Regions from separate parts of the Streptomyces sp. NBC_01294 genome, predicted to be linked through region 1. Evidence: riboswitches for the same ligand, from Rfam matches in the RefSeq annotation. Region 1 holds a riboswitch; each other region holds the start of a gene.

What was found. Region 1 has a riboswitch for cobalamin ahead of OG534_RS01600 (prenyltransferase/squalene oxidase repeat-containing protein). Riboswitches for the same ligand answer to the same signal wherever they lie in the genome.
Region 2: another riboswitch for cobalamin. It lies ahead of OG534_RS35835 (prenyltransferase/squalene oxidase repeat-containing protein); the one in region 1 lies ahead of OG534_RS01600 (prenyltransferase/squalene oxidase repeat-containing protein).
Region 3: another riboswitch for cobalamin. It lies ahead of OG534_RS02320 (CoA-acylating methylmalonate-semialdehyde dehydrogenase); the one in region 1 lies ahead of OG534_RS01600 (prenyltransferase/squalene oxidase repeat-containing protein).

The regions. Positions count from the first base shown of each region.
Region 1 is NZ_CP108423.1:304,807-311,827, reverse strand. Features, by position in the region: gene OG534_RS01610 (energy-coupling factor transporter transmembrane component T) at 1-110, opposite strand, end outside; gene OG534_RS01605 (hypothetical protein) at 115-1,032, opposite strand; gene OG534_RS01600 (prenyltransferase/squalene oxidase repeat-containing protein) at 1,029-3,995, opposite strand; cobalamin riboswitch at 4,105-4,237, opposite strand; cobalamin riboswitch at 4,318-4,455, shown strand; gene OG534_RS01595 (hypothetical protein) at 4,576-6,003, shown strand; gene OG534_RS01590 (SDR family oxidoreductase) at 6,514-7,021, shown strand, end outside.
Region 2 is NZ_CP108423.1:7,916,357-7,923,377, reverse strand. Features, by position in the region: gene OG534_RS35850 (helix-turn-helix transcriptional regulator) at 1-1,059, shown strand, start outside; gene OG534_RS35845 (SDR family oxidoreductase) at 1,050-2,021, opposite strand; gene OG534_RS35840 (hypothetical protein) at 2,532-3,959, opposite strand; cobalamin riboswitch at 4,080-4,217, opposite strand; cobalamin riboswitch at 4,298-4,430, shown strand; gene OG534_RS35835 (prenyltransferase/squalene oxidase repeat-containing protein) at 4,540-7,021, shown strand, end outside.
Region 3 is NZ_CP108423.1:462,852-469,872, forward strand. Features, by position in the region: gene aceA (isocitrate lyase) at 1-973, opposite strand, end outside; gene OG534_RS02315 (short-chain fatty acyl-CoA regulator family protein) at 1,360-2,775, shown strand; cobalamin riboswitch at 2,832-3,002, shown strand; gene OG534_RS02320 (CoA-acylating methylmalonate-semialdehyde dehydrogenase) at 3,190-4,689, shown strand; gene OG534_RS02325 (acyl-CoA dehydrogenase family protein) at 4,686-5,837, shown strand; gene OG534_RS02330 (enoyl-CoA hydratase/isomerase family protein) at 5,834-6,928, shown strand; gene mmsB (3-hydroxyisobutyrate dehydrogenase) at 6,925-7,021, shown strand, end outside.

The DNA.
Region 1 (7,021 bases):
CAGATCCACCACGCGACGGGATGCACGGTGCGGGGCAGACGGCGGCCGCCCGCATCCGGCGCGAGGCCGGACGCGGGCGGCTTGGCCGCGGCCGTGATGGTGCGTGACACGCGGCTACTCCGCACGACGGCGGCGCTTGGCCGCGAACACGGCGGCGGCGCCGATCAGCAGCACCAGCGCTCCGGTGGCGACGGCGGGCAGGTACGAGCCCGCGTCGTGCTGGGTGTCGGCGGCGGGCGCCGCGTCGACGACCGCGGGGCCGGGTGCGGGCGCGGCCTCGGCGGGGGCACTGGACGAAGGTGGCGCGGAGGGCGTGGGCGAGACGCTCTCGGAGGGGCTCGCCGAGGCCGAGGGGCTTTCCGAAGCCGTGGGGCCGGGCGCCGTGGTCGGCGGCGGCGGGTTCTCCGGTTTGGGGCCCGTGTTGACGCTCGGGGGGAGGGGAGCGGCCGTGCGGGTGTCCTTGGGCGCGGGCCCGCCGGTCGGCCTGGTGTTCTTGGCGCGCAACTGGTCGGGGGTGACCGTGGGTTTGCCCTCGGTGCCCTCGATGTTCGTGCCGCCGAAGATCCACAGGTCGACGCTGCCGGGCTTCGGCTTGTAGAGCATGGCGCCGAGCTGGCTGTACTCCCAGGTGTTCTGGCCGGGGTTCGCGTGCCAGTACGACCAGTAGGCGGAGGCGGGCGGGGTGAGGACGCAGTCGTCCTGCTGCGGGGTCGGGTACTGCTTGCCGCCCTGGTGGCCGCTGTAGCCGATCCGGCAGATGAAGGCGGGGCCGTCGTGGCCGGTGCCGGTGGTCGCCCAGCCGCCCTGGTTCAGGAGTTCGTAGCCGGTGGTGGGCGCGGTGCCGCAGGAGCGGTAGACGGGCCCGCCCCAGTGGCTGAAGTCCACCGCGAGGACGACACCGGACGAGGTCGTGCACTGGCCCATCGGCTGCGGGGCGGCCCCGGCCGGGCCGGCGGTGGCGGCGAACGCCGCAACCGTCAGTCCGAGCACGGACGTTGCGCGGGCGAGGGCGCGCATGAAGCGGGAGTTCATCGGTCCGCCTCCGCGGGGTTGCGGCGTGCGCGCGCCATGACGACGAGGCGCCAGCCGGCCAGCGTCAGCGCGGCTGCGGTACCCGCCAGCACACCGACCTGGACGCCGGTGGAGGCGAGGTTGCCGCCCGGACCGCCCGGACCGCCCGGACCGCCCGGACCGCCCGGACCGCCCGGACCGCCCTGCGCGACGGCGACGCCGCTGCCCGCGCCGCCCGTGGTCTCGCCGGGCGTCACGATGACCGGCGTACCACCCGTACCACCGCTGCCACTCGTACCACCGGTGCCGCCCGAGGTGGCCGTGGAGCTGGGGACGGGCTGCGGGGTGGTGCCGTCCAGGCTGCGGGTGAGGGTGCCGAAGGAGACGCCGGTGGTGCCGCTGATGGCCTGGGTGGAGGCCCGGACGTCGGAACCGGGCTGGCTGCCCTTGGCGACGTTGAAGCCGCCGTCGGCGTTCTGCTGGCTCGCGAGGAACGTGCGGGCCTTGGCGATCTGGGCGCTGTACTTGGCCGCGTCCAGCGAGAGCCCTTGGATGGCGAGGGCGGCGGAGTTGACGGAGTTCCCGGAGGCGCCTTCGAAACCGCCGTCTGCCTTCTGCTGCGCCGCGAGCCAGGCCAGCGCCTGGTCCACGGCACGCTGCGAGTCGGCGTCGGGCAGCAGGTCCACGGTCATGGCGGCCATGGCGGTGGAGTCGACCTCGGTGGTGCTGGGCTCGCCGATCAGGCTGACCCAGCCGCCGGAGGGGTCCTGGAGGCTCTTGAGGTACGCGATCGGCTCGGCCGCGGCGGCCGTCTCGCCGGCGCGGACCTGGGCGATGACGCCGAGCGACTGCTTGAAGACGGAGGTGGCGTAGGCGTAGTTGCCCTTGGACGCACACTCCTGGCGGGTCGAGGTCTTGGCCTGGCAGGTGATCTTGGCGAGCGCGGAGATCAGGTCCTGGCCGCCGAAGTTGCGGGGGTCGCGGCCCACGGCCTCGGCGAGCACGGCGGCCTTGCCGATGGAGCCGCCGGACGCGTACTTCGTGCCGACGAGGGTCCAGTCGTGGATGCCGCGGTTCTGGGCGTCCTTGCCGCCCTTGTCGAAGAAGTCGACGATGTTGCGCAGCGTCGCGTTGTCACCGCCGGTGGCCGCGAGGGCGTAGGCGCCGTCGATGGTCATGCCGTAGTCGGCACGGCCCCCACCGGGCTCGCTCTCGTAGTAGCGGCCCTGGATCAGCTGCTTGGGGGCGGTGAGGTACGCCACGCCCTTCTTGATGTCCGGTCCGTCGCCCGGCGGGACCGTCGGCTTGGGGGCGGTGGGCGTGGGCTTCGGTTCAGTCGGTGTGGGCTTCGGTTCGGTGGGCGTCGGCTTGGGCTCGGTCGGTGTGGGCTTGGGATCCGTGGGCGTCGGCTTGGGCTCGGTCGGCGTCGGCGTCGGGTCGGCCTTCTTGCCCGTCAGGGCCACCAGGTCGCTCTTGGCACCCGCGACGGCGACGGGGACGGTGGCGAACACGCGCGATGCGGTGTCGTCCGCCTCGAAGCCGAAACCGCCCTCGGGGAACTGGTGCTTGGAGAGCCACGAGAGGCCCGCGTCCGCGTGGCCGGCGTCGCCGAGGGCGCGCAGGGCCTGGGCGGCCCAACCGGTGGAAGCCGGGCTGCCGGTGGTCATGAAGGAGGCGGAGGGCCAGGCGCCGCTCGCCAGTTGGGACTTCTTGAGCTGGGCCCGCGCCCTTTCGACGGCCGCGTCGTGGCCGCCGGCCCGCTTGAGGGCCAGGGCGATCAGGCCCGTGGAGCTCGCGTCGCTGTCGCACCATTCGCCGGCGCGGATGAGGATGCCGGTGAAGCCGCCGTCCTCGCACTGCAGGCCATTCAGCCGGTTCACGGCGTCGGCGGGAGGCGTCACGCCACCGTTGAGGAGGGCGATGACGGCCATGGCCTGGGCGTCGGCCTGGCCGGTGGTCCGGAAGTCCCCCCTGGTCAGACAGCCTTCGACGGTCTCACCGTCACCGATGTCCCTGGGGCAGACGTACTTGACGAGGTCGCCGAGCAGGTCGTGGCCGCCGAAGGCACGGGGGTCCTTGCCGGTGGCCTCGGCGACGAGCGCGAGGCGCGCGGCGGCGCCGGCGTCGGGGATCCCGTCCTTGCCGGCCGGGTAGGCGTACGCGTCCGTCTGCTCGGGCGTGGCGAGGAAGTCGGCGGCCTTCCGGGCCGCCGGGCTCTCCCTGTCGGTGGCGGCCAGGGCGAATACGACCTCGCTGGTGAGGAAGTGGTTCGGAGTGGTGGAGCCCTCGTCGACGACGCGCTCCCCGTCCGTCAGCTTCCCGGTGAGCCAGCGGGTGGCGGCGGCCACGTCGACCGCGCCCGGCGGAACGGTCGGCGGCACGGTCGGCCCGGTCGGGTCCGGTGAGGGGGCGCCGCCGCCCGCGCGCACGTCGTCGGGGGAGAAGGTGGGCTTGCCCGAAGTGCCGCCGATGTCGGTGCCGCCGAACACCCAGGCGTCCACGTCACCGGGCTTCGGGGTGCGCGACATGGCACCGAGCGGGCTGTAGGTCCAGTTCTTCTGACCGGGCGAGGCGATCCAGTACGACCAGTACGCGGTGGCCTGCGGGGTGAGGACGCAGTCCTCCTTGTCCGGAGTGGGGTACTGCGTACCGGAGTTGAAGGAGCCGTTGCCCATGCGGCAGATGAAGGCCGGGCCGTCGTGGACGGTGCCCTCGGTCGTGAAGCCGCCGGTGTGCAGCAGCTCGTAACCGGTCGTCGGCGTGGTGTCGCAGCCGCGCTCGACCTTGCCGCCGAAGGGTCCGAAGTCGACGGCGACGACGGCGCCGGTGGTGGCCGTGCACTGCTCGATCGGGTCGGCGTTGGCGGACGAGGGAACCGTGAGGAGGGCCACTCCCGCACCGAGCGTCAGGAAGGTCGCGGTCACGAGGGAGAGGAGCCGCCGTCTCGTCCCCGATTGCCGTTTTGCCTGCTGTTCGGTCCCCACCGCAGCCCTCGTCTCTGCCGGGCGGCTGCGTACGTGGCGATGCGCCCCTGCACGGCCTGAGGCCATGGAGAGGCTGCGACGACCACACCGCAATCCGCGACGGCGCTCTTCGTACTGTGGCCCAACACCAGGCATTCCGGCTCGCCCGGGAAGAACCGGGCCTACGGTTGCGGGACAGCGCCGGAATTCGACCGGCTTCCCCTGGTGCTGAGCAGTTATCAGGCGGAGTGCAACACGGATCCCGACGACGCGTCAAGGTGGCCTGAGTCTCAGCGGACCAGCCCCGGGCGGAGGCGGTCCGCGTCACGGATCCGGTGGCTGGCGGTCCCTTGATCACTCGGGTAGCGTCCTGGGCTGCCACGTGGGGGAATCCGGTGCGATGCCGGAGCTGACGCGCAGCGGTGTGGGACGGCGGGGGCCGTTTCCGAGCCCGAATGCCCATCCGGCGATGCACCACAGAAGCCGTACCACGCGTTCCGGACGGCGGCTCTCCGGCCATGCCCCTGCCCCGCCACCGTGAGCGGGCTCCTTGCGGCGTGTCCAGGCAGTGGCCGGCGTCCGCCGATTCCAGGAGCAGGCCATGTCCCGTCCCCGCACGCCCCGTCCCCGCACGCCCCGCCGCCTCGCGCTCGCGGTGCCCGCCGCCCTCGGCGCCCTCGCCCTCACCGCGCTGCCCGCCTTCGCGACCTCGTCGCCGGCGCAGATCGCCACGTCGAAGACCAACGGCGTCGCCTACCTCAAGTCCCTCCAGGCGGCCGACGGTTCGTACGCCGGCTCCGGCCTGTCCAACGAGTGGGCGTTCAGCACCTTCGCCGCCGCCGGCACCGCGGTCGTCGACGTCGCCCCCGGCGGGGACACCACGAAGAACGCCCGGACCGTCTACCGCAACCTTCTGTCCACCGCGGGCTGGCCCTCCGGCGCACCGGTGGTCACCGACTACGAGCGCGGCACCCTGAACGCGTACGCCGCGGGCATCGACCCGGCCCGCGTGTCGGCCTCCCGCAACCTCATCGCGCACGTCTACTCGTACTGGCAGACCGCCGAGGCGGGCTACTTCGGGCCGTCCGGCAACTTCAACGGCACCGTCTTCGCGGCCCTCTCCCTGGGCGGCGCGAAGACCCAGGCCGGCGGCGCCCGTGTTCCGCAGGCACTCACCGACTCGATGGTCACGCGCATCCGGGCCAACCAGCACGTCGACGGCGGCTGGACCTACCAGAAGGCCGAGGGCAACCCCACCGTCCTCAACTCCGCGAGCGACGTCGACATGACCGGCGCCGCGATGGCCGCCCTCTGCGTCTCCGGCGTCCCCAACACCGACACCGACGTCGTCCAGGCCAAGAACTTCCTCAAGGGCAAGCTCGTCGCCAACTCCGGTGCCTTCAACTCCCTGTACGGGGTCAACACCAGCTCCAACGGCTGGGGCGTCGCCGGCCTCAACGCCTGCAGCATCAACCCGCAGACCGGTGACTTCCTCACCGTCAACGGCAAGACCCCGATCGACTTCCTGATCGCCAACCAGTACAACCCGGCGGGCGGCTTCAAGTACAAGCCGTCCGACACCACCCCGACCGCCTACGCGTCGATCGACGCGCTGCGCGCCGTGGCCGGTGGCGGATTCACCACGGCCCCGCCCGTCCCGGTCACCCCCGGGGCCCCGCAGTGGGTCGCGCAGTCCACCTTGACCGCCGGCACCGCCACCAAGCTCGCCCTGACCGTCGACGACGGCGCCGGCAACCTCAAGGTCTGCTCGGTGGCCTTCACGCCGACCGGTACGACCACCACCCTCGGCGACGTCCTGAACGCGGCGACCAGCGGCGCCACCCCGTCGGGCTGTGTCACCGGCGTCACCCCCTCGTCGGGCACCGGCACCATCACTAACGTCAACGGCAAGGCCAACAGCGGCGGCAACACCTGGAAGGTGAGCGTCGACGGCTCCGCCTTCGCCGGCGCGCTCCGCGAGAAGGTGATCAACGTGGGCGACACGATCGCCCTGCGCTGGGGCGCCTGATCCCCTCCGGGTGCGGGGACCCGCGTACGGGCCCCCGCACCCGGAGGCCGGAGTACGGGCCCCGCACCCGGAGGCACGAGTGCGGGCCCGGTGCGCACGGAGCCCGACGAGCCTCCGTGCGCGACCGGGCCGCGGCGATCAGTCCGTCAGATAGGCCCGGGTGATCGTGATCTCCGACTTGCTGCCCGAGGCGTCGGTCACCGTGCCCCGCAGGGACACGTGGCCGCCCTTCGGCGGGTTCTTCACCGTCACCGCGCCGGACGCGACCGGGGCCCTGCGCCAGGTGTAGCCGTCGTCGTACGAGATGGACCGTCAGGGACTTCGGCTTGCCGCCGACGACGGTGACCGGGACGCGGACCCTCCGGTCCGCCGGCGAGGTAGCCGCCAGGATGGGTGCTGATCGGCACGCCTCGGGTGGCGTACGGCCGACGGCGCGCGGCGTCGGGTGATCGGCGAGGTGCGGAGAAAGGGTGACAGGATCTGTCGGGATTGGCGTGAACGATGGATGACATGAGCAACGAGGACATCACCATCCGGAACGCCGGCCCCGACCACCCGCGGCGCCCGCTCGCCGGCCGGATCGCGCTCGTGGCGGGGGCCACCCGCGGTGCCGGACGCGCCCAGGCCGTCGAGCTCGGCCGGGCCGGCGCCACCGTGTACGTCACCGGCCGCACCACCCGTACCCGGGCCAGCGAGGTCGGCCGGACGAGCGAAACCATCGAGGAGACAGCCGAGTTGGTCACCGCGGCCGGCGGCACCGGCATCGCGGTGCCCACGGACCACCTCGACGAGGACCAGGTACGCGCCCTCGTCGAGCGGATCGACCGGGAACAGGGGCGGCTCGACATCCTCGTCAACGACCTGTGGGGCGGTGAGCACCTCCTCGCCGGCTCCGTATTCGGGAAGAAGAGCTGGGAGACCCCCCTCGCCGACGGCCTGCGCATCCTGGAACTCGGCGCGCGCTCTCACGTGATCACCGCGGCGCTGCTGCTGCCCTTGCTGATCCGTTCGGACGCGC
Region 2 (7,021 bases), 7.6 Mb from region 1:
CAGTCGAGCCCCGGCCTGACCGCCGCCGCTCTCGCCCGCGAGCTGGACGTTTCCGAGCGGACGGTGATCCGCGATGCCCAGGCCCTGCAGGAGGCCGGCATCCCCGTCCGGTCGGAGCGCGGCCGGACCGGCGGCTACCACCTGGCCCCCGGCTACCGGACCCGGCTGACCACGCTGCATCCGGCCGAGGCGGAAACCCTGTTCCTGTCCGGGCTGCCGTCGGCCCTGCGGGACCTGGGACTGTCGGACGCGGCGGACACCGCCCGGCTGAAACTGACCGCCACCCTGCTCCCGTCCGTACGCGCGGCCGCCGAGGCGTCGGTACGCCGCTTCCACCTCGACGCCCCGGCCTGGTTCCGCGAGCCCTCCGCACCCGAGCTGCTGCCGGAGCTGGCCCGCGCGGTGTGGTCGGACCGGACCGTCGAGCTGTCCTACGCCCGGCCGGGCCGGGACGGCTCGCCGCCTTCCGCGGTGTCGCGGGTGGTGGACCCGTACGGGCTCGTCCTGAAGGCCGGCACCTGGTACGTCGTGGCACGTCTCCGTACCGGGGACGGGGATGGGGATGGGGACGCCGCTGGGGAGGGGCGCGACGGCGATTGGCGCACGTACCGCGTCGACCGTGTCACGGCCCTGGCGCCCGCCCCCGGCGTCCAGGAGCCGTTCGTACGCGATGCGGCCTTCGACCTGGCCGCGCACTGGGAGGCGCGCTCGCACGACTTCGCCCGCGCGCTGTTGCGCACCACCGTCACGGTGCGGCTGACCGCGTGGGGGCTGCGCCGGCTGCCGGCCGTCGTGGACGGAGCCGCCGTCGAGGACGCGCTGGCCTCCGCGAGCGCCCCGGACTCCGCCGGTCTGGTCACCCTCGACCTGACCGCGGAGTCCGAGGAGGTCGCCTTCGACCAGCTGGCCGGGCTCGGCGCGGACGCCGAGGTGCTCGCCCCGGCCTCCCTGCGCGCCCGCTTCCGTGAGCGCGCGGCGGCCCTGGCCGCCCTCTACCGGCCGGAGCCGAAGGGCGCGGAAGGGGCGAAGGGGGCAGCCGGGGCGAAGGGTCAGCGGTAGTCCTCGGCGGAGGCTTCCCTGCCGCCGTGGATGACGTCCTCGAAGTAGGCCCAGGCGTCCGGGCGGCTGCCGTCCGCGTCCCGCACCCCGTAGGTCTTCGCGAGCTCCCCGCTGGAGGTGGACTTCCCGTTCCAGCGGGCGGCCCGGCCGGGATCGGCGGCCAGCGCGGCGACCGCGCGGGCCAGGTACTGCGGGGACTCGGCGATGGCGAAGGCCGGCTCCCGGGCGATCGCGTCGCGCCAGTTCTCCTCGCTCACCCCGAAGTGGGCGAGCATCTGCTCCGAGCGCAGGAAACCCGGCGAGACCGCGACCGCCGTACCCCCGTACTCCGCCAGCTCCTGGCCCAGCCCGAACGCGAGCCGGATCGGGGCGTTCTTCGCCAGGTCGTAGTACATGTTCTCGCGGTAGCGGCGGTTGGAGCGCGCCGTGCCGTCGGTGACCTCCACGTGCAGCGGCGCGTCCGAACGGATCAGCAAGGGCAGCAGCAGCGCCGCGGTGATCACGTGAGAGCGCGCGCCGAGTTCCAGGATGCGCAGGCCGTCGGCGAGGGGGGTCTCCCAGCTCTTCTTCCCGAATACGGAGCCGGCGAGGAGGTGCTCACCGCCCCACAGGTCGTTGACGAGGATGTCGAGCCGCCCCTGTTCCCGGTCGATCCGCTCGACGAGGGCGCGTACCTGGTCCTCGTCGAGGTGGTCCGTGGGCACCGCGATGCCGGTGCCGCCGGCCGCGGTGACCAACTCGGCTGTCTCCTCGATGGTTTCGCTCGTCCGGCCGACCTCGCTGGCCCGGGTACGGGTGGTGCGGCCGGTGACGTACACGGTGGCGCCGGCCCGGCCGAGCTCGACGGCCTGGGCGCGTCCGGCACCGCGGGTGGCCCCCGCCACGAGCGCGATCCGGCCGGCGAGCGGGCGCCGCGGGTGGTCGGGGCCGGCGTTCCGGATGGTGATGTCCTCGTTGCTCATGTCATCCATCGTTCACGCCAATCCCGACAGATCCTGTCACCCTTTCTCCGCACCTCGCCGATCACCCGACGCCGCGCGCCGTCGGCCGTACGCCACCCGAGGCGTGCCGATCAGCACCCATCCTGGCGGCTACCTCGCCGGCGGACCGGAGGGTCCGCGTCCCGGTCACCGTCGTCGGCGGCAAGCCGAAGTCCCTGACGGTCCATCTCGTACGACGACGGCTACACCTGGCGCAGGGCCCCGGTCGCGTCCGGCGCGGTGACGGTGAAGAACCCGCCGAAGGGCGGCCACGTGTCCCTGCGGGGCACGGTGACCGACGCCTCGGGCAGCAAGTCGGAGATCACGATCACCCGGGCCTATCTGACGGACTGATCGCCGCGGCCCGGTCGCGCACGGAGGCTCGTCGGGCTCCGTGCGCACCGGGCCCGCACTCGTGCCTCCGGGTGCGGGGCCCGTACTCCGGCCTCCGGGTGCGGGGGCCCGTACGCGGGTCCCCGCACCCGGAGGGGATCAGGCGCCCCAGCGCAGGGCGATCGTGTCGCCCACGTTGATCACCTTCTCGCGGAGCGCGCCGGCGAAGGCGGAGCCGTCGACGCTCACCTTCCAGGTGTTGCCGCCGCTGTTGGCCTTGCCGTTGACGTTAGTGATGGTGCCGGTGCCCGACGAGGGGGTGACGCCGGTGACACAGCCCGACGGGGTGGCGCCGCTGGTCGCCGCGTTCAGGACGTCGCCGAGGGTGGTGGTCGTACCGGTCGGCGTGAAGGCCACCGAGCAGACCTTGAGGTTGCCGGCGCCGTCGTCGACGGTCAGGGCGAGCTTGGTGGCGGTGCCGGCGGTCAAGGTGGACTGCGCGACCCACTGCGGGGCCCCGGGGGTGACCGGGACGGGCGGGGCCGTGGTGAATCCGCCACCGGCCACGGCGCGCAGCGCGTCGATCGACGCGTAGGCGGTCGGGGTGGTGTCGGACGGCTTGTACTTGAAGCCGCCCGCCGGGTTGTACTGGTTGGCGATCAGGAAGTCGATCGGGGTCTTGCCGTTGACGGTGAGGAAGTCACCGGTCTGCGGGTTGATGCTGCAGGCGTTGAGGCCGGCGACGCCCCAGCCGTTGGAGCTGGTGTTGACCCCGTACAGGGAGTTGAAGGCACCGGAGTTGGCGACGAGCTTGCCCTTGAGGAAGTTCTTGGCCTGGACGACGTCGGTGTCGGTGTTGGGGACGCCGGAGACGCAGAGGGCGGCCATCGCGGCGCCGGTCATGTCGACGTCGCTCGCGGAGTTGAGGACGGTGGGGTTGCCCTCGGCCTTCTGGTAGGTCCAGCCGCCGTCGACGTGCTGGTTGGCCCGGATGCGCGTGACCATCGAGTCGGTGAGTGCCTGCGGAACACGGGCGCCGCCGGCCTGGGTCTTCGCGCCGCCCAGGGAGAGGGCCGCGAAGACGGTGCCGTTGAAGTTGCCGGACGGCCCGAAGTAGCCCGCCTCGGCGGTCTGCCAGTACGAGTAGACGTGCGCGATGAGGTTGCGGGAGGCCGACACGCGGGCCGGGTCGATGCCCGCGGCGTACGCGTTCAGGGTGCCGCGCTCGTAGTCGGTGACCACCGGTGCGCCGGAGGGCCAGCCCGCGGTGGACAGAAGGTTGCGGTAGACGGTCCGGGCGTTCTTCGTGGTGTCCCCGCCGGGGGCGACGTCGACGACCGCGGTGCCGGCGGCGGCGAAGGTGCTGAACGCCCACTCGTTGGACAGGCCGGAGCCGGCGTACGAACCGTCGGCCGCCTGGAGGGACTTGAGGTAGGCGACGCCGTTGGTCTTCGACGTGGCGATCTGCGCCGGCGACGAGGTCGCGAAGGCGGGCAGCGCGGTGAGGGCGAGGGCGCCGAGGGCGGCGGGCACCGCGAGCGCGAGGCGGCGGGGCGTGCGGGGACGGGGCGTGCGGGGACGGGACATGGCCTGCTCCTGGAATCGGCGGACGCCGGCCACTGCCTGGACACGCCGCAAGGAGCCCGCTCACGGTGGCGGGGCAGGGGCATGGCCGGAGAGCCGCCGTCCGGAACGCGTGGTACGGCTTCTGTGGTGCATCGCCGGATGGGCATTCGGGCTCGGAAACGGCCCCCGCCGTCCCACACCGCTGCGCGTCAGCTCCGGCATCGCACCGGATTCCCCCACGTGGCAGCCCAGGACGCTACCCGAGTGATCAAGGGACCGCCAGCCACCGGATCCGTGACGCGGACCGCCTCCGCCCGGGGCTGGTCCGCTGAGACTCAGGCCACCTTGACGCGTCGTCGGGATCCGTGTTGCACTCCGCCTGATAACTGCTCAGCACCAGGGGAAGCCGGTCGAATTCCGGCGCTGTCCCGCAACCGTAGGCCCGGTTCTTCCCGGGCGAGCCGGAATGCCTGGTGTTGGGCCACAGTACGAAGAGCGCCGTCGCGGATTGCGGTGTGGTCGTCGCAGCCTCTCCATGGCCTCAGGCCGTGCAGGGGCGCATCGCCACGTACGCAGCCGCCCGGCAGAGACGAGGGCTGCGGTGGGGACCGAACAGCAGGCAAAACGGCAATCGGGGACGAGACGGCGGCTCCTCTCCCTCGTGACCGCGACCTTCCTGACGCTCGGTGCGGGAGTGGCCCTCCTCACGGTTCCCTCGTCCGCCAACGCCGACCCGATCGAGCAGTGCACGGCCACCACCGGCGCCGTCGTCGCCGTCGACTTCGGACCCTTCGGCGGCAAGGTCGAGCGCGGCTGCGACACCACGCCGACGACCGGTTACGAGCTGCTGCACACCGGCGGCTTCACGACCGAGGGCACCGTCCACGACGGCCCGGCCTTCATCTGCCGCATGGGCAACGGCTCCTTCAACTCCGGTACGCAGTACCCCACTCCGGACAAGGAGGACTGCGTCCTCACCCCGCAGGCCACCGCGTACTGGTCGTACTGGATCGCCTCGCCCGGTCAGAAGAACTGGACCTACAGCCCGCTCGGTGCCATGTCGCGCACCCCGAAGCCCGGTGACGTGGACGCCTGGGTGTTCGGCGGCACCGACATCGGCGGCACTTCGGGCAAGCCCACCTTCTCCCCCGACGACGTGCGCGCGGGCGGCGGCGCCCCCTCACCGGACCCGACCGGGCCGACCGTGCCGCCGACCGTTCCGCCGGGCGCGGTCGACGTGGCCGCCGCCACCCGCTGGCTCACCGGGAAGCTGACGGACGGGGAGCGCGTCGTCGACGAGGGCTCCACCACTCCGAACCACTTCCTCACCAGCGAGGTCGTATTCGCCCTGGCCGCCACCGACAGGGAGAGCCCGGCGGCCCGGAAGGCCGCCGACTTCCTCGCCACGCCCGAGCAGACGGACGCGTACGCCTACCCGGCCGGCAAGGACGGGATCCCCGACGCCGGCGCCGCCGCGCGCCTCGCGCTCGTCGCCGAGGCCACCGGCAAGGACCCCCGTGCCTTCGGCGGCCACGACCTGCTCGGCGACCTCGTCAAGTACGTCTGCCCCAGGGACATCGGTGACGGTGAGACCGTCGAAGGCTGTCTGACCAGGGGGGACTTCCGGACCACCGGCCAGGCCGACGCCCAGGCCATGGCCGTCATCGCCCTCCTCAACGGTGGCGTGACGCCTCCCGCCGACGCCGTGAACCGGCTGAATGGCCTGCAGTGCGAGGACGGCGGCTTCACCGGCATCCTCATCCGCGCCGGCGAATGGTGCGACAGCGACGCGAGCTCCACGGGCCTGATCGCCCTGGCCCTCAAGCGGGCCGGCGGCCACGACGCGGCCGTCGAAAGGGCGCGGGCCCAGCTCAAGAAGTCCCAACTGGCGAGCGGCGCCTGGCCCTCCGCCTCCTTCATGACCACCGGCAGCCCGGCTTCCACCGGTTGGGCCGCCCAGGCCCTGCGCGCCCTCGGCGACGCCGGCCACGCGGACGCGGGCCTCTCGTGGCTCTCCAAGCACCAGTTCCCCGAGGGCGGTTTCGGCTTCGAGGCGGACGACACCGCATCGCGCGTGTTCGCCACCGTCCCCGTCGCCGTCGCGGGTGCCAAGAGCGACCTGGTGGCCCTGACGGGCAAGAAGGCCGACCCGACGCCGACGCCGACCGAGCCCAAGCCGACGCCCACGGATCCCAAGCCCACACCGACCGAGCCCAAGCCGACGCCCACCGAACCGAAGCCCACACCGACTGAACCGAAGCCCACGCCCACCGCCCCCAAGCCGACGGTCCCGCCGGGCGACGGACCGGACATCAAGAAGGGCGTGGCGTACCTCACCGCCCCCAAGCAGCTGATCCAGGGCCGCTACTACGAGAGCGAGCCCGGTGGGGGCCGTGCCGACTACGGCATGACCATCGACGGCGCCTACGCCCTCGCGGCCACCGGCGGTGACAACGCGACGCTGCGCAACATCGTCGACTTCTTCGACAAGGGCGGCAAGGACGCCCAGAACCGCGGCATCCACGACTGGACCCTCGTCGGCACGAAGTACGCGTCCGGCGGCTCCATCGGCAAGGCCGCCGTGCTCGCCGAGGCCGTGGGCCGCGACCCCCGCAACTTCGGCGGCCAGGACCTGATCTCCGCGCTCGCCAAGATCACCTGCCAGGCCAAGACCTCGACCCGCCAGGAGTGTGCGTCCAAGGGCAACTACGCCTACGCCACCTCCGTCTTCAAGCAGTCGCTCGGCGTCATCGCCCAGGTCCGCGCCGGCGAGACGGCCGCCGCGGCCGAGCCGATCGCGTACCTCAAGAGCCTCCAGGACCCCTCCGGCGGCTGGGTCAGCCTGATCGGCGAGCCCAGCACCACCGAGGTCGACTCCACCGCCATGGCCGCCATGACCGTGGACCTGCTGCCCGACGCCGACTCGCAGCGTGCCGTGGACCAGGCGCTGGCCTGGCTCGCGGCGCAGCAGAAGGCAGACGGCGGTTTCGAAGGCGCCTCCGGGAACTCCGTCAACTCCGCCGCCCTCGCCATCCAAGGGCTCTCGCTGGACGCGGCCAAGTACAGCGCCCAGATCGCCAAGG
Region 3 (7,021 bases), 160 kb from region 1:
AGTTGAAGGACGGCGAGCAGTTGTAGGCGAGCATCTGGTCCGGGTACCGCGCGTGGATCGCCTCGGCGAACTCGCGGGCCTGGGCGAGGTCCGGGGTGCCGGTCTCGACCCAGATCAGGTCCGCGTACGGGGCGTAGGCGAGGCCGCGGGCGATGACCGGCGCCATGCCGTTCTGCACCCGGTAGAAGCCCTCGGCGGTGCGCTCGCCGGTGGCGAACCGCGCGTCGCGCTCGTCGACGTCGCTGGTCAGCAGGTTCGCGGCGAGGGCGTCCGTGCGGGCGATGACCAGGGTGGGGACGTCGGCGATGTCGGCGGCGAGGCGGGCCGCGTTGAGGGTGCGGATGTGCTGGGAGGTGGGGACGAGGACCTTGCCGCCGAGGTGGCCGCACTTCTTCTCGGAGGCGAGCTGGTCCTCGTAGTGGATGCCGGCCGCGCCCGCCGCGATCATCGCCTTGGTCAGTTCGAAGGCGTTGAGCGGGCCGCCGAAGCCGGCCTCGGCGTCGGCGACGATCGGCGCCAGCCAGTCGGTCCCCCCGTCAATCGAACTGGTCGTGCCGCCCTCGGCGGTGGCGATCTGGTCGGCGCGCAGCAGCGCGTTGTTGATCCGGCGCACCACCTGCGGGACCGAGTTGACCGGGTACAGGCTCTGGTCCGGGTAGGTGTGGCCCGCCTGGTTGGCGTCGGCGGCGACCTGCCAGCCGGAGAGGTAGATGGCCTGGAGGCCGGCCCGGACCTGCTGGACGGCCTGACCGCCGGTCAGCGCGCCGAGGGCGTGGATGTAGTCGCGTTCGTGCAGCTGGCGCCACAGTCGTTCGGCGCCGCGCCGGGCCAGGGTGTGCTCCTCGCGGACGCTGCCGGAGAGCCGCACCACGTCCTCGGCCGTGTAGGTGCGCTCGATGCCCGCCCACCGAGGATCGTCGGCCCACCGCTGCTTGAGCTGCTCGGCCGCCGCCGTCGTGTTCGCCGTTGCCATGACCGTCACCGTTTCCATCCGTCGCTTGTCTTGCCAATGAGCGGGGCATTGACTGCTGCGCATTGGCACTCTGTGCCTGTTCGGGAGATGCGGCCGCCGAACCCGGCTGCAGGCCGAAGCTGAGCAATGCTGCCGAGCCGCCGGGCGGAACGGCCGGGGACACCGAAATCAGGGCGTGAATCGGGCCTGGAAGTCCACCTCGGCTGCCGGGTCCGGCTGACCGCAGGACCGACTCTGGCACTGACACCGAGTGCCAACAAGGAAGTACATCTGCCAAGCTTTGCGAATCTTCGGAGCCGAAATTGCCAAGGTTGCGAAGCTCCTCGGCGGCGAAGGTCCACGTACCCTGACGACGCATTGACGCATGCCAACGGTGGAGGAGTGCGGTGAGCAAGACGTACGCGGGAGCGCGGCTGCGGCGGCTCCGCGAGGAGCGGCGGATGACCCAGGCCGACCTGGCACGGGTGCTGGCCATCTCCCCCAGCTACCTCAACCAGATGGAGCACGACTCCCGGCCGCTGACCGTCCCCGTGCTGCTGCGCCTCACCGAGGCGTTCGGGGTCGATCCGGGGTTCTTCTCGGAGCGCGACACCAGCCGCCTGGTCGCGGACCTGCGCGAGGCGCTCGCCAAGGAGGTCGCCGAGGCCCGCGTCTCCCCCTCCGACCTGGCCGAACTGGCCACCCGGATGCCTGCCGTCGCCTCGGTCCTGCTGGACCTGGGCCGGCGCGGCCAGCTCCTGGCCGAGCGCCTCGCCGACGCCGCCGACGGCCGGGACGCGGTGACGGACGCACCCCGCTCGCCCCACGAGGAGATCCGCGAGTTCTTCTACCGGCGGCAGAACTACCTGCACGAGACCGATCTGGCGGCCGAAGCCCTCGCCCGCGAGATCGGCATCCGCCCCGGTGACGTCATCCGCGCCCTGACCCGCCGGCTGTCCGATCGGCACGGCGTCAGGACCGCCCCGGATTCCGACCGGCTGCACCACTACGACGCGACCGCCCGGGTCCTGCACCTGTCGAACCGGCTGCGGCCGGGCCAGCAGGCGTTCCGGATGGCCACGCAGCTGGCGCTGATCGAGTACGGGGCCGAACTGGACCGGCTGGCCACCGAGGACTTCCCGCCCGGCTCCCCCGTGCACGCCCTCGCGCGGATCGGCATCGCCAACTACTTCGCGGCCGCGCTCATCCTCCCGTACACGGCCTTCCACACCGCCGCGGAGGAGTTCCGCTACGACATCGAGCGGCTCACCGACCACTTCGGGATCGGCTACGAGACGGTCTGCCACCGCCTCAGCACCCTGCAACGGCCCAGGCTGCGCGGGGTTCCCTTCTCCTTCGTCCGGGTGGACCGGGCCGGGAACATGTCCAAGCGGCAGTCCGCCACCGGATTCCACTTCTCCCGCGCGGGCGGCACCTGCCCGCTGTGGAACGTGTACGAGGCCTTCGCCGCGCCCGGTCGCATCCACGTCCAGGTCGCCGCCATGCCCGACGGGCAGCGGTTCCTGTGGACCGCCCGCGCCGTCACCCGCCACCGCGGCGGCTGGGGCGAGCCCGGCAAGACCTTCGCGATCGGGCTCGGATGCGAGATCCGGCACGCCTCCCGGCTCGTGTACGCCGACGGGCTCGACCTCGACAACACGGCGGCGGCCACGCCCATCGGCATGGGCTGCAGGCTCTGCGAACGCCTCGACTGCCCGCAGCGGGCCGTCCCGCCGCTCGGCCGGGTCCTGGCCGTCGACGAGAACAGCAGCACTTTCATCCCGTACCCGGTGACCAGGAACTCCGCCCCGGCCCACGGCTGACGGACGCCGGCGCGCGGCAGGGGGGTCTGGACTTACTAGGACGTCCAACTATATGTTCGCCGCACAAGGTCCGCGGTGCAGGGAAGCCGGTGAGAAACCGGCACGGTCCCGCCACTGTGACCGGGGAGTGTGCTGCCATCCACACGCCACTGACGAGGTCTGTCGGGAAGGCGGGCGGCACGCGGTGATCCGGGAGTCAGGATACCGGCCGCGGAACGTTCCGTGTTGTCCACGAGGATGGAGCAGACACGCATGGCACCGGTTTGTACCCAGGACCCTGGTGATCCGGCGGAGCGCGCGCACACCTGCGCACGCTCGTAGTTCTCACGGCCTTCCCCAGCGGCGCACCCCACCGGGCGCGTTCGCCGGTCCGCCGTGCCATCCCCGGATCCAACCTGACGAGAGCAGGCACCCATGGTCCGTGAACTCACCCATTTCATCGGCGGCAAGCACACCACCGGAACATCCGGACTCTTCGCCGACGTGTACGACCCCAACACCGGCACCGTCCAGGCCCGCGTCCCGCTCGCCGGGCGCGCCGACACCGAGGCGGCCATCGCGAACGCCGAGGAGGCGCAGGCGGATTGGGGCCAGTGGAACCCGCAGCGCCGCTCGCGCGTGCTGCTGCGCTTCCTCCAACTGGTCGAGGGCGAGCGGGACTCCCTCGCCCGCATGCTGTCGGCCGAGCACGGCAAGACCGTCGCCGACGCGCACGGTGACCTGCAACGCGGCCTGGAGGTGGTCGAGTTCGCCGCCGGCGTCCCGCACCTGCTGAAGGGGGAGTTCACCGACAACGCGGGCACGGGCATCGACGTGCACTCCCTGCGCGCGCCGCTCGGCGTGGTCGCCGGGATCACCCCCTTCAACTTCCCGGCGATGATCCCGCTGTGGCAGGCCGCACCGGCTCTGGCCTGCGGCAACTCCTTCATCCTGAAGCCCTCGGAACGGGACCCGTCCGTACCGCTGCGGCTCGCCGAGCTCTTCCTGGAAGCCGGCCTGCCGCCCGGCGTGCTCAACGTGGTCAACGGCGGCAAGGAGGCCGTCGACACCCTCCTCGAAGACCCCCGCGTGCAGGCCCTCGGCTTCGTCGGCTCCACCCCGATCGCCGCGCACATCTACGCCACCGCCGCCGCCCACGGCAAGCGCGCCCAGTGCTTCGGCGGCGCCAAGAACCACATGATCGTGATGCCGGACGCCGATCTCGACCAGGCCGTGGAGGCGCTCATCGGCGCCGGATACGGGTCGGCCGGCGAGCGCTGCATGGCCATCGCCGTGGCCGTCCCCGTCGGCGAGGAGACCGCGGACGCGCTGGTGGCCAAGCTGAAGGAGCGCATCGCCACCCTGCGCGTCGGCCGCTCCGACGACCCCGAGGCAGACTTCGGGCCGCTGGTGAGCCGTGACGCGCTCGACCGGGTCAACCGCTACGTGGGCATCGGCGCCACCGAGGGAGCCGAACTCGTCGTCGACGGACGCGGGTTCACCCTGGCCGGGCACGAGAACGGCTACTTCGCCGGCGCCACCCTCTTCGACCGGGTCACCCCCTCGATGCGGATCTACCGGGAGGAGATCTTCGGGCCGGTGCTGTCCGTCGTACGGGCCGCCGACTACGAGGAGGCACTGCGCCTGCCCACCGAGCACCCGTACGGCAACGGCGTCGCGATCTTCACCCGCGACGGCGACACCGCCCGCGACTTCACCCGCCGGGTGGGCGCCGGCATGGTCGGCGTCAACGTGCCGATCCCCGTCCCGGTGGCGTACCACACCTTCGGCGGCTGGAAGCGGTCCGGTTTCGGGGATCTGAACCAGCACGGACCGGACTCCATCCGCTTCTACACCCGGACCAAGACCGTCACCTCGCGCTGGCCCTCCGGGGCCAAGGAGGGCGCGAGCTTCACGATCCCGACGATGGGATGAGCGCCGTGACCACCCTCACCGAGGACCAGCTCGCCCTCGCCGAGGTCACCCTCGACTTCGCCCAGGAGCACCTGGCCCCGTACGCCGTCGCCTGGGACCGGGACAAGCACTTCCCCGTCGAGGTCATCCGCCGGGCCGCGGTCCTCGGTCTCGGCGGCGTCTACGTGCGGGAGGAGCACGGCGGTTCGGGGCTCGGCCGCGCCGACGGCGTCCTCGTCTTCGAGACCTTGGCCACCGGCTGCCCGTCCATCGCCGGCTACCTCTCCATCCACAACATGGTCGCCTGGATGATCGACCGCTACGGGGACGCCGCGCAGCGCCGCCGCTGGCTGCCGGGCCTGTGCTCGGCCGACTCCCTGGGCAGCTACTGCCTCACCGAACCCGGGGCCGGCTCCGACGCGGGAGCCTTGCGCACCCGCGCCGAGCGGAACGGCGACCACTACGTGCTGACCGGCGTCAAGCAGTTCATCTCCGGCGCCGGGGCCGCCGGGGTCTACATCGTCATGGCCCGCACCGGCGAGAGCGGGCCCGGCGGGATCTCGGCGTTCGTCGTCGCACGCGAGGACCCCGGGGTCTCCTTCGGCCCCAACGAGCACAAGATGGGCTGGAACGCGCAGCCCACCCGCCAGGTCGTCCTCGACGGCGTGCGCATCCCCGCCGACCGCCGGCTCGGCGCCGAGGGCGACGGCTTCCGCATCGCCATGAACGGCCTCAACGGCGGCCGGCTCGGCATCGCCGCCTGCTCGCTCGGCGGCGCCCAGAGCGCCCTGGACCGCAGCCTGGTCCACCTCGCCGACCGCGAGGCCTTCGGAGGGCGGCTCCTGGACGCCCAGGCGCTGCAGTTCAGGCTCGCGGACATGGCCACCGAACTGGCCGCCGCCCGCGCGCTGGTCCGGCAGGCCGCCGAGGCCCTCGACTCGGACGATCCGCTGGCCCCCCGGCTGTGCGCGATGGCCAAGCGTTTCGCCACCGACACCGGCTACACCGTCGCCGACCGGGCTCTGCAGCTCCACGGCGGATACGGCTACCTCGGCGAATACGGCATCGAGAAGATCGTCCGCGACCTGCGCGTCCATCAGATCCTGGAAGGCACCAACGAGATCATGCGGGTCATCGTCGCCCGCGGACTCACGGAGACCCTGCGATGACCCACGCACCCCACGCACCCCACGAAGACCGCGACCACGTCCTGCTGCGCACCGAGGGCCACGCCGCGTACCTCACCCTCAACCGCCCCAAGGCGCTCAACGCCCTCAGCCACGCCATGGTGCTCCGCATCGACGAGGCGCTCACCGCCTGGCAGCACGACCCGGCCGTCGAGACCGTCGTCATCGAGGGCGCCGGTGAACGCGGCCTGTGCGCCGGGGGCGACATCCGCTCGATCCACGAGGATGCCCGCACGGGCGGCAGCGCCTCCGCGGACTTCTGGCGCGACGAGTACCGGCTCAACGCCCGCATCGCCCGCTACCCCAAGCCGTACGTGGCCCTGATGGACGGCATCGTCATGGGCGGCGGCGTCGGGGTCTCGGCCCACGGCAGCGTCCGGATCGTCACCGAACGCTCCCGCGTCGCCATGCCCGAGACGGGCATCGGCTTCGTCCCCGACGTCGGCGGAACCTACCTGCTCGGGCTGGCCCCGGGCGAACTGGGCACCCACCTGGCCCTGACCGGTACGCCGGTCGGGGCGGCCGACGCCCTGCTGTGCGGGCTCGCGGACCACTTCGTCCCCGCGGCGGAGCTCCCCGCACTGGCCGCCGACCTCGCGCGGACCTCCGTACACGAGGGCCTCGGCGCGCGGGTGCAAACGCCGCCGCCCGGTGACCTCGCCGCCGCCCGCGCGTGGATCGACGCGTGCTACGCGGCGGACACGGTCGAGGAGATCGTCCGGCGGCTGCTCGCCACCGGCGTCCCCGGCGCAAAGGAGGCCGCGGCCGCCCTGGCGGCGAAATCGCCCACGGCACTGAAGGTCACCCTGGCCGCGCTGCGCCGGGCACGCGATCTGGGCCCGCTGGAAAGGGTCCTGGAGCAGGAGTACCGGGTCTCCTGCGCGGCTCTGGCCTCCCCCGACCTGGTGGAGGGCATCCGCGCCCAGGTGATCGACAAGGACCGCACCCCGCACTGGACCCCGCCCACCCTCGCCGAGGTCGGCACGGCGGACGTGGAACGGTTCTTCGCCCCGCTCGGCGCGCGCGAACTGCGCCTCGCCGCCACCGATTCGACTCAGGAGGTGCCCTGGTGAGCAGTACCGTGGCGTTCGTCGGACTGGGCCACATGGGTGGCCCGATGGCGGCCAACCTGGTGAAGGCCGGCTACCGCGTCCTCGGCTTCGACC